One region of the Paracidovorax sp. genome, then DNA from elsewhere that is predicted to be linked to it. Evidence: riboswitches for the same ligand, from Rfam matches in the RefSeq annotation. Region 1 holds a riboswitch; the other holds the start of a gene.
What was found. Region 1 has a riboswitch for glycine ahead of gcvT (glycine cleavage system aminomethyltransferase GcvT). Riboswitches for the same ligand answer to the same signal wherever they lie in the genome.

Region 1 (3,337 bases):
CCATGGGCTGGCTGCGGGCGATGGAGCGGGGCACGATGCCGTCGATGAGCGCGCGGCGCGAGGCCTCGCCGATCACGGAGAGCATGTGGGCTTCGTCCGCCGCATCGATGCCGATGTGGCGGGGCTGGAATTCGGTGGCGTTCTCCAGGGCGGAGAGCGGAGGCAGGGCGGTGGTCATCGGCGGCGTTCGGTCGGGGCGTGGCGGGGAGGGCCGCCGCACCCGGCGGCGGCCGGGGGGGCGCAGCGGCAGCGGCGGGGTCAGGCGTTCTGGGCGAACGCGGCGTAGGTGGTTTCGTCCATCAGGCCGTCCAGCTGGGCGGCGTCGGAAACGCGCACCTTGAAGAACCAGCCGGCGCCCAGCGGGTCGCTGTTGGCGAGCGACGGGTCGGCACGCAGGGCCTCGTTCACTTCGACGATCTCGCCCGACACGGGCATGTACACGTCGGCCGCGGCCTTGACGGACTCGACCACGCCGGCCACTTCGCCTTGCTCAAAGGTCTTGCCGACTTCGGGCAGGTCCACGAACACCACGTCGCCCAGCGCGTCCTGCGCATGCTGGGTGATACCGACGATGGCGGCGTCCGCCTGGGCCGTGTCGATCCACTCGTGGTCTTTGGAAAACTTGACGCTCATGGGGAAACTCCAGAAAAAAGAGGAAGGAAGACGATGTTTGAAACGATGGCGCCGATGCCAGCAGCGACTGTAGCCGTCCGGCAGCGGGGCGCGGGCCTCATGAAGGGCGGCCCGCGCGACCCGGCGCAGCGCAGAGGCGGTGCAGGCGGCCGCCGGCCGGAGCCGGCCGCGCTTCAGCCGCGGTAGTAGCGTGCGGGGGTGAAGGGCATGGCCGCCACTTCCATCGGCACGGCCTTGCCGCGCACGATGGCGTTCACCCGCGTGCCCAGCGCCGCGAAGGCCGGCGTCACGTAGCCCATGGCGACGGGCCGGTCCACGGTGGGGCCCAGCAGGCCGCTGGTGACTTCGCCGATGCGCTGGCCGTCCGGCGACTGCAGTTCGGTGTGCTCGCGCACCGGCACGCGCTCCAGCGCCACCAGGCCCACGCGCTTGCGCGTGAGCAGGGCCGGGTCGTCGATCTGGGCGAGCACCTTGTCGGCGCCGGGAAAGCCGCCGGCGCGGGCGCCGCCCGTGCGGCGCACCTTCTGGATGGCCCAGTTCAGCGCGGCTTCGGGCGGGGTGGTGGTGGTGTCGATGTCGTTGCCGTAGAGGCACAGGCCCGCCTCCAGCCGCAGCGAGTTGCGCGCGCCCAGGCCGATGGGTTGGACCTCGGGCTGGGCCAGCAGGGCGCGGGCCAGCGTCTCCGCCTGCGCGGCGGGCACGGAGATCTCGAAGCCGTCTTCGCCCGTGTAGCCGCTGCGGGTCACGTAGCAGTCGCAGCCGGCGATGGAGGCGGCCGTGCCGGTCATGAAGACCAGGGACAGCACTTCGGGCGCCAGGCGGCCGAGCGCGGCGGCCGCCTGCGGGCCTTGCAGCGCCAGCAGGGCCTGGTCGGGCAGGGGCTGCACTTGGCAGAGGTGGCCGATGCGTTCCTGGATGTGGGCGATGTCGCCGACCTTGCAGGCGCCGTTTACGATGACGAAGAGGTCGTCGCCCCGGTTCACGAACATCAGGTCGTCGATGATGCCGCCCGCGTCGTTGAGCAGCAGGCCGTAGCGCTGGCGGCCGATGCCCAGGCCCTGCACGTCCACCGGGATCAGCGTTTCGAAGGCGGCTGCGGCATCGGGGCCCGACAGGCACAGCTGGCCCATGTGCGAGACGTCGAAGAGGCCTGCGGCGGTGCGCGTGTGGTGGTGCTCGGCCATCAGGCCGGCGGGGTACTGCACGGGCATGGAATAGCCCGCGAAGGGCACCATGCGCGCGCCCAGTTCCAGGTGCAATGCGTTGAGCGGGGTGGTCAGCAGCGGGGCGGCAGACGCGGGGGCGGACGAGGACATGGCGGCAATCTCCACAGGGGCGAACAGTGACGCGGCCGGCCCCGGTGAGGAGGCTTTGGCCGCTGCATGTGCCCCGCTGTCCGCTTTACCTGAGAGATTCACCGTGCCGGGCGGCCGTCAATGCGGCTGCGGGGCGGGGTTTGCTCCTTCGGTGGGCCGCTCTGCCTGCAATGCGCGCGCGGCGGCCTCTCTCCAGCAAGGGAAACGCCCGCATCCCTGCGGGCGCTCCTGTCAGTCCTTTTGCCTGAGCGTTCGGGCGGTTGGTGCCCTGCGCCTTCGGCGGCTGCCGCGTGGCGCGGCAACTCTCTCCTGACGAGTGGGCGGAGTATAGCGGCGCGAACGCGTGGCCAAGAGCCGGTGGGCGATCCTCGTGAAATTGTCGATAGGCCCGTTGAAGCAATTTGTTGCATTTGGTGCTGCATCCAAATGCCGGCCTCGTGGGTAGAGCCTGGGCAGACCCGTGAAAAGCACAGGCTGCCATCGATTCCATCCACTGTTGTTTCACCCGATTCCAAGGAGCACCCCATGCGCAACATCCGCCTCTCCCGTATCGCCACCCTGGCCGGTACCGTGTCCGCCGCTGCCCTGCTGGCCGCCTGCGGCTCGATGTCGTCGTCGCCGTCCTCCGGCATGGCCTTCTCGCAGGCCAGCCTGCCCGCGTCCATCCAGGTGCCGGCCGGCAACAAGGTGGCCTGGGAGACCGTGGGCAAGGGCGACATCACCTACGAATGCAAGGACAAGGCCGGCATGCCCGGCCAGGTGGAATGGACCTTCGCAGGCCCGGATGCCAAGCTGATGGACCGCAGCGGCAAGCAGGTCGGCAAGTACTACGGCCCGCCCGCCACCTGGGAGGCGAACGACGGCTCCAAGCTGACGGCGACCCAGCTGGCCGTGGCGCCTTCCACCGCCGGCGCGCTGCCCTACCAGCTGGTCAAGGCCAACCCTGCCATGGGTAGCGGCGCGCTGACCGGCGTCACCTACATCCAGCGCGTAAACCTCACGGGCGGCGTGGCCCCGGCCAACATGGCTTGCACCATGGCCAACAAGGGCCAGAAGACCACCGTGCCCTACCAGGCCGACTACATCTTCTACAAGGCGGCCTGACCGGAATCGCTGCGCTGGGCAGCATCGGCCGCCCCAGGCGTGCAAGGGGAAGGGCGGCCGGGCCTGCGGCATGCACTACGATGCCGCAGATCCCTCCACCACCCTCCCAGCCCGCCCTTGAACGCTGCAGCCGACCCTTTCGACTACGACGCCGCCCTGGGGGCTTGCGCCCGGGGTGACCACCAGGCCCTGCAGCGCATCTACGAGCGCGAAGGCCGCTACCTGCTGGGCGTGGCCCTGCGCATCGTGCGCGAGCGCGCCCAGGCCGAGGATGTGCTGCACGA
Region 2 (3,337 bases), on a different contig from region 1:
CAGATCCTGGGTGCCATCTACGTCAGCTGCTCGGGCCGCGGCGGGCCGCATTTCGGCGGGCCCAGCGCGGAGCTGCAGATCGTGCGCCATGCGCTGGGCGACGTGCCCCTGGTGGGCTTCTTCGCCGCCGGCGAGATCGCGCACGACCGGCTCTACGGCTACACCGGCGTGCTGACCGTGTTCGTGGGCAACGCGGCGAACTGAGCGCCTCAGGCGCCTCTCGCCGCGCATCTTCACCGCCGAGCTGCGCTGCCCCGCTGCCCCGTTCGCCGCAGGGCAAGCGGGCCTCAGGCATCAGGCCGGCAGCAGGCGGGGGCGGATGCCGCGGGGAGCCCGGCGAACGCGAAGTCCAGCTCCGGCGCCAGCCCGCTCACGATGCGCGCGATCGACTTGCCCGAGCCGCAGGCATGCGTCCAGCCCAGCGTGCCGTGGCCGGTGTTGAGGTACAGGTTGGGCAGCCTGGTCTTGCCGATCAGCGGCACGTTGCTGGGCGTGGCCGGGCGCAGGCCCGACCAGAACTGCGCACCCGCCGTGTCGCCCGCACCAGGAAAAAGCGCTTCCACGCGCCGCACGATGGCCTCGCAGCGCACGTGGTTCAGCGCGCGCCCGTAGCCGTTGAGCTCGGCCGTTCCGGCGATGCGCATCACGTCGCGCGCGGGCTGTCCGTCCTGCGCGGCTCGGGTGTAACGCGAGAAGACCAGCTTGTATTCGTCGTCGGTCAGGCTGGCCGTGTAGGCGGCGGAGGCATCGCGCACGGGCAGCGTCACTGAATAGCCCTTGGCCGGATAGATCGGCAGGCGCAGGCCCAGCGGCTCGGCCAGCAGCGGGCTGAACGAACCCATGGCCAGCACGTAGGCGTCGGCGCTCACGCGCTCGTAGCGGCCTTCGGCATTGGTGATCTCCACGTGGTCGATGGCGCCGCCCACCGTGCGCAGCGCGGTGATGTGGCAGGCCATGCGGAACCGGACGCCGGCCGCCTCGGCCAGCCGCGCCAGCTCGCGGGTGAAGAGGTTGGCGTCACCTGACTCGTCCGCGGCCGTGTAAGTGGCGCCGGCCAGCTGGGGGCGGATGGTGGCCAGCGCAGGTTCCAGCGATACGGCCTCGTCGGCGTTCACCACGCGGCGATCGCAGCCGAGCTGGCGCATCTGTTCGGCCGGGGCCAGGGCCGCGTCGAACTCCTTGGCGCTGGTGTAGAAGTGCAGGATGCCCTGCGTGCGTTCGTCATAGCGGATGCCGGTGTCGCGCCGCAGCTGCTGCAGCGTGTCGCGGCTATAGGTGCCTAGCGCGACGATCTGCTCGATGTTGTGGCGCGTGCGCGCCGGCGTGCATTCGCGCAGGAACTGCAGGCCCCAGAGCCACTGCCGCATATCGGCGCGCAGCCGGAACAGCAGCGGCGCATCTTCGCGGCCCAGCCACTTGAGCAGCTTCAGCGGTGCGCCCGGATTGGCCCAGGGCTCGGCATGGCTCACCGAGATCTGCCCGCCGTTGGCGAAGCTGGTCTCTGCGCCGGGCGTGGCCTGGCGGTCGATGACGGTCACTTCGTGGCCGAGCTGCTGGAGGAAGTAAGCGGAGGTGGTGCCGAGCAAGCCGGCGCCGAGGACGATCACGCGCATGTTGAAGCCTTTGAGGGTTCAAGTGCTGGACACACGTGCGCAGGCAGCTATGAATTCAATAGCGTGCAGCAGGCGCGTGGCCCAGCTGCCGCTCCCCCTGTCCTTGGTACCTGAGAGATTCACCGCACGCCAACACGGCGCAGGGCTTGCTCCTTCGGTGCGCCACTGGGTGTGGTGGCGGCTCTCCAGACGGCATTCGATGGTGTGCAGTACGGTACCTGAGCGTGTATGGGAGTTTGCGCCTTCGGTGGAACGCCCGCTGTGCCGGCCGTCCGCTCTCCTGCGGGGCGGATCGTAGCAGCGAAACCGCACCGCGCGAAGCGCCCGGCGCGGCCGCTGGTTCAGCGGGCCTGCGGGAAAACCGCTTCGCCCAGGTTCAGCATCAGCCGGTTGGCCCAGGCGAAGAGGGCGGCGGCATGCAGCGCGTCCAGGATTTCGACATCGGACAGGCCGGCATCGCGCAGCGGCTGCAGGTGCTGCGCGCCGAACGTGCCGGGCGTGCGCGTGAGCGCCGCGCTGGCGTGCACGATGGCCCGCTCGCGCGCATTGGTGCCGGCGATATCGGGGTCCGTGAAGATCTGCGCCATCACGTCGTTGCGCTTGGCGAGCTGCTCGAAGCGCTGGGCATGCACCGAGGCGCAGTACACGCAGCCGTTCACGCGCGACACCACGGTGCTCGCGACTTCGCGCTCTGCGCGCGAGAGGCCGCCGGGCGCGTACATGATGGCGTTGAAGGCTTGCGAGCGCTCGGACAGCACGCGCGGCTGGTGCGCCAGCAGCAGGTAGAAATCCGACGTGCGGGCCTTGGGGTGGCTGAGGTCGAGCACCGCGTTCTGCTCGGGCGTGGCCACTGCCGGGTCAAGCACGGGCAGCCAGGCTTTCCAGTCCAGCGTCTCGCTGGTGTAGCCGTTCACGCGCAGCGGCTCGCCGGGCGCGGGCAGGTTGGCGGGGTGGACGAAAGGGGCGGCGTCCGCCGCCTGCGCCGTTGCCGCAGCAGCGGGCGCGCTGCCTGCATCGCCCAGCTGCGCCAGCGCGGCCACGCCGGCCACCACGCGCAGCTGGTAGGTGACGAAGCCGATCAGCTGCGCCAGCAGCACCGTGTCGGGCACCGAGAGGCCCGCAGCGGGCAGCGCTTGCAGGGCGGCCTGGTCGCTTTCGGCCGGCTGCGTGGCGAGGGTGCGGGCGAAATGCACGATGGCCTGCAGGCGTGCATCCGCGATCGCGGCGCCGGGCGTCTCGACGAGCGCCTGCACGGCCGGCTCGGCATGCAGCGGCTGCAGCGCCGCGCGGTAGTGCGCCGCCAGCGCGGGCAGGCCGCTCACGCGGGCAATGTCGTGCGCCACGGCCAGGCGCTCGGCTTGCGAGAGGCCGCCGGGCAGGCCGGCGCCGAAGAGCGCGTCTTCGCAGCCCTGCGTGGCGGTGGCGACCTTGTCGCGCTGGTGGCGCACGGCGTGGGCCGCGCTGCCGGGTGCGAGGCCGGCGATGTGGTCGATGGTGTCGTGGGCAGCGATGGAGGTGTCGGTGGTGGTCATGGGCGATGCGTTGCGGTGCGGTGGGGCCGGAAGGAGATCGTGAACACGTTCTCAGCGGGGCAGGACGCGCCGGGCAGTGTCCGCAGGCGTCCATTCGTCGCCCAGCAGTTCGGGCTCGGCATAGGCCTGCAGCACGCCGAAGTGGTAGTCCACATCTTCGCGGTAGAACAGGCTGGCGAGGCCGGTGGCCAG

Region 2: it holds a riboswitch for glycine, as region 1 does, so the genes downstream of both, AC3A84_RS17175 (D-amino acid dehydrogenase) here and gcvT (glycine cleavage system aminomethyltransferase GcvT) in region 1, are expected to answer to the same signal.

Annotation. Positions count from the first base shown of each region.
Region 1 is NZ_JBXYZY010000021.1:538,619-541,955, reverse strand. Features, by position in the region: gene gcvP (aminomethyl-transferring glycine dehydrogenase) at 1-178, opposite strand, end outside; gene gcvH (glycine cleavage system protein GcvH) at 259-633, opposite strand; gene gcvT (glycine cleavage system aminomethyltransferase GcvT) at 807-1,949, opposite strand; glycine riboswitch at 2,016-2,155, opposite strand; glycine riboswitch at 2,172-2,271, opposite strand; gene AC3A84_RS09330 (DUF3455 domain-containing protein) at 2,475-3,053, shown strand; gene AC3A84_RS09325 (sigma-70 family RNA polymerase sigma factor) at 3,171-3,337, shown strand, end outside.
Region 2 is NZ_JBXYZY010000040.1:237,135-240,471, reverse strand. Features, by position in the region: gene AC3A84_RS17180 (FIST signal transduction protein) at 1-204, shown strand, start outside; gene AC3A84_RS17175 (D-amino acid dehydrogenase) at 288-1,613, opposite strand; glycine riboswitch at 1,701-1,812, opposite strand; gene AC3A84_RS17170 (CMD domain-containing protein) at 1,955-3,145, opposite strand; gene AC3A84_RS17165 (SidA/IucD/PvdA family monooxygenase) at 3,197-3,337, opposite strand, start outside.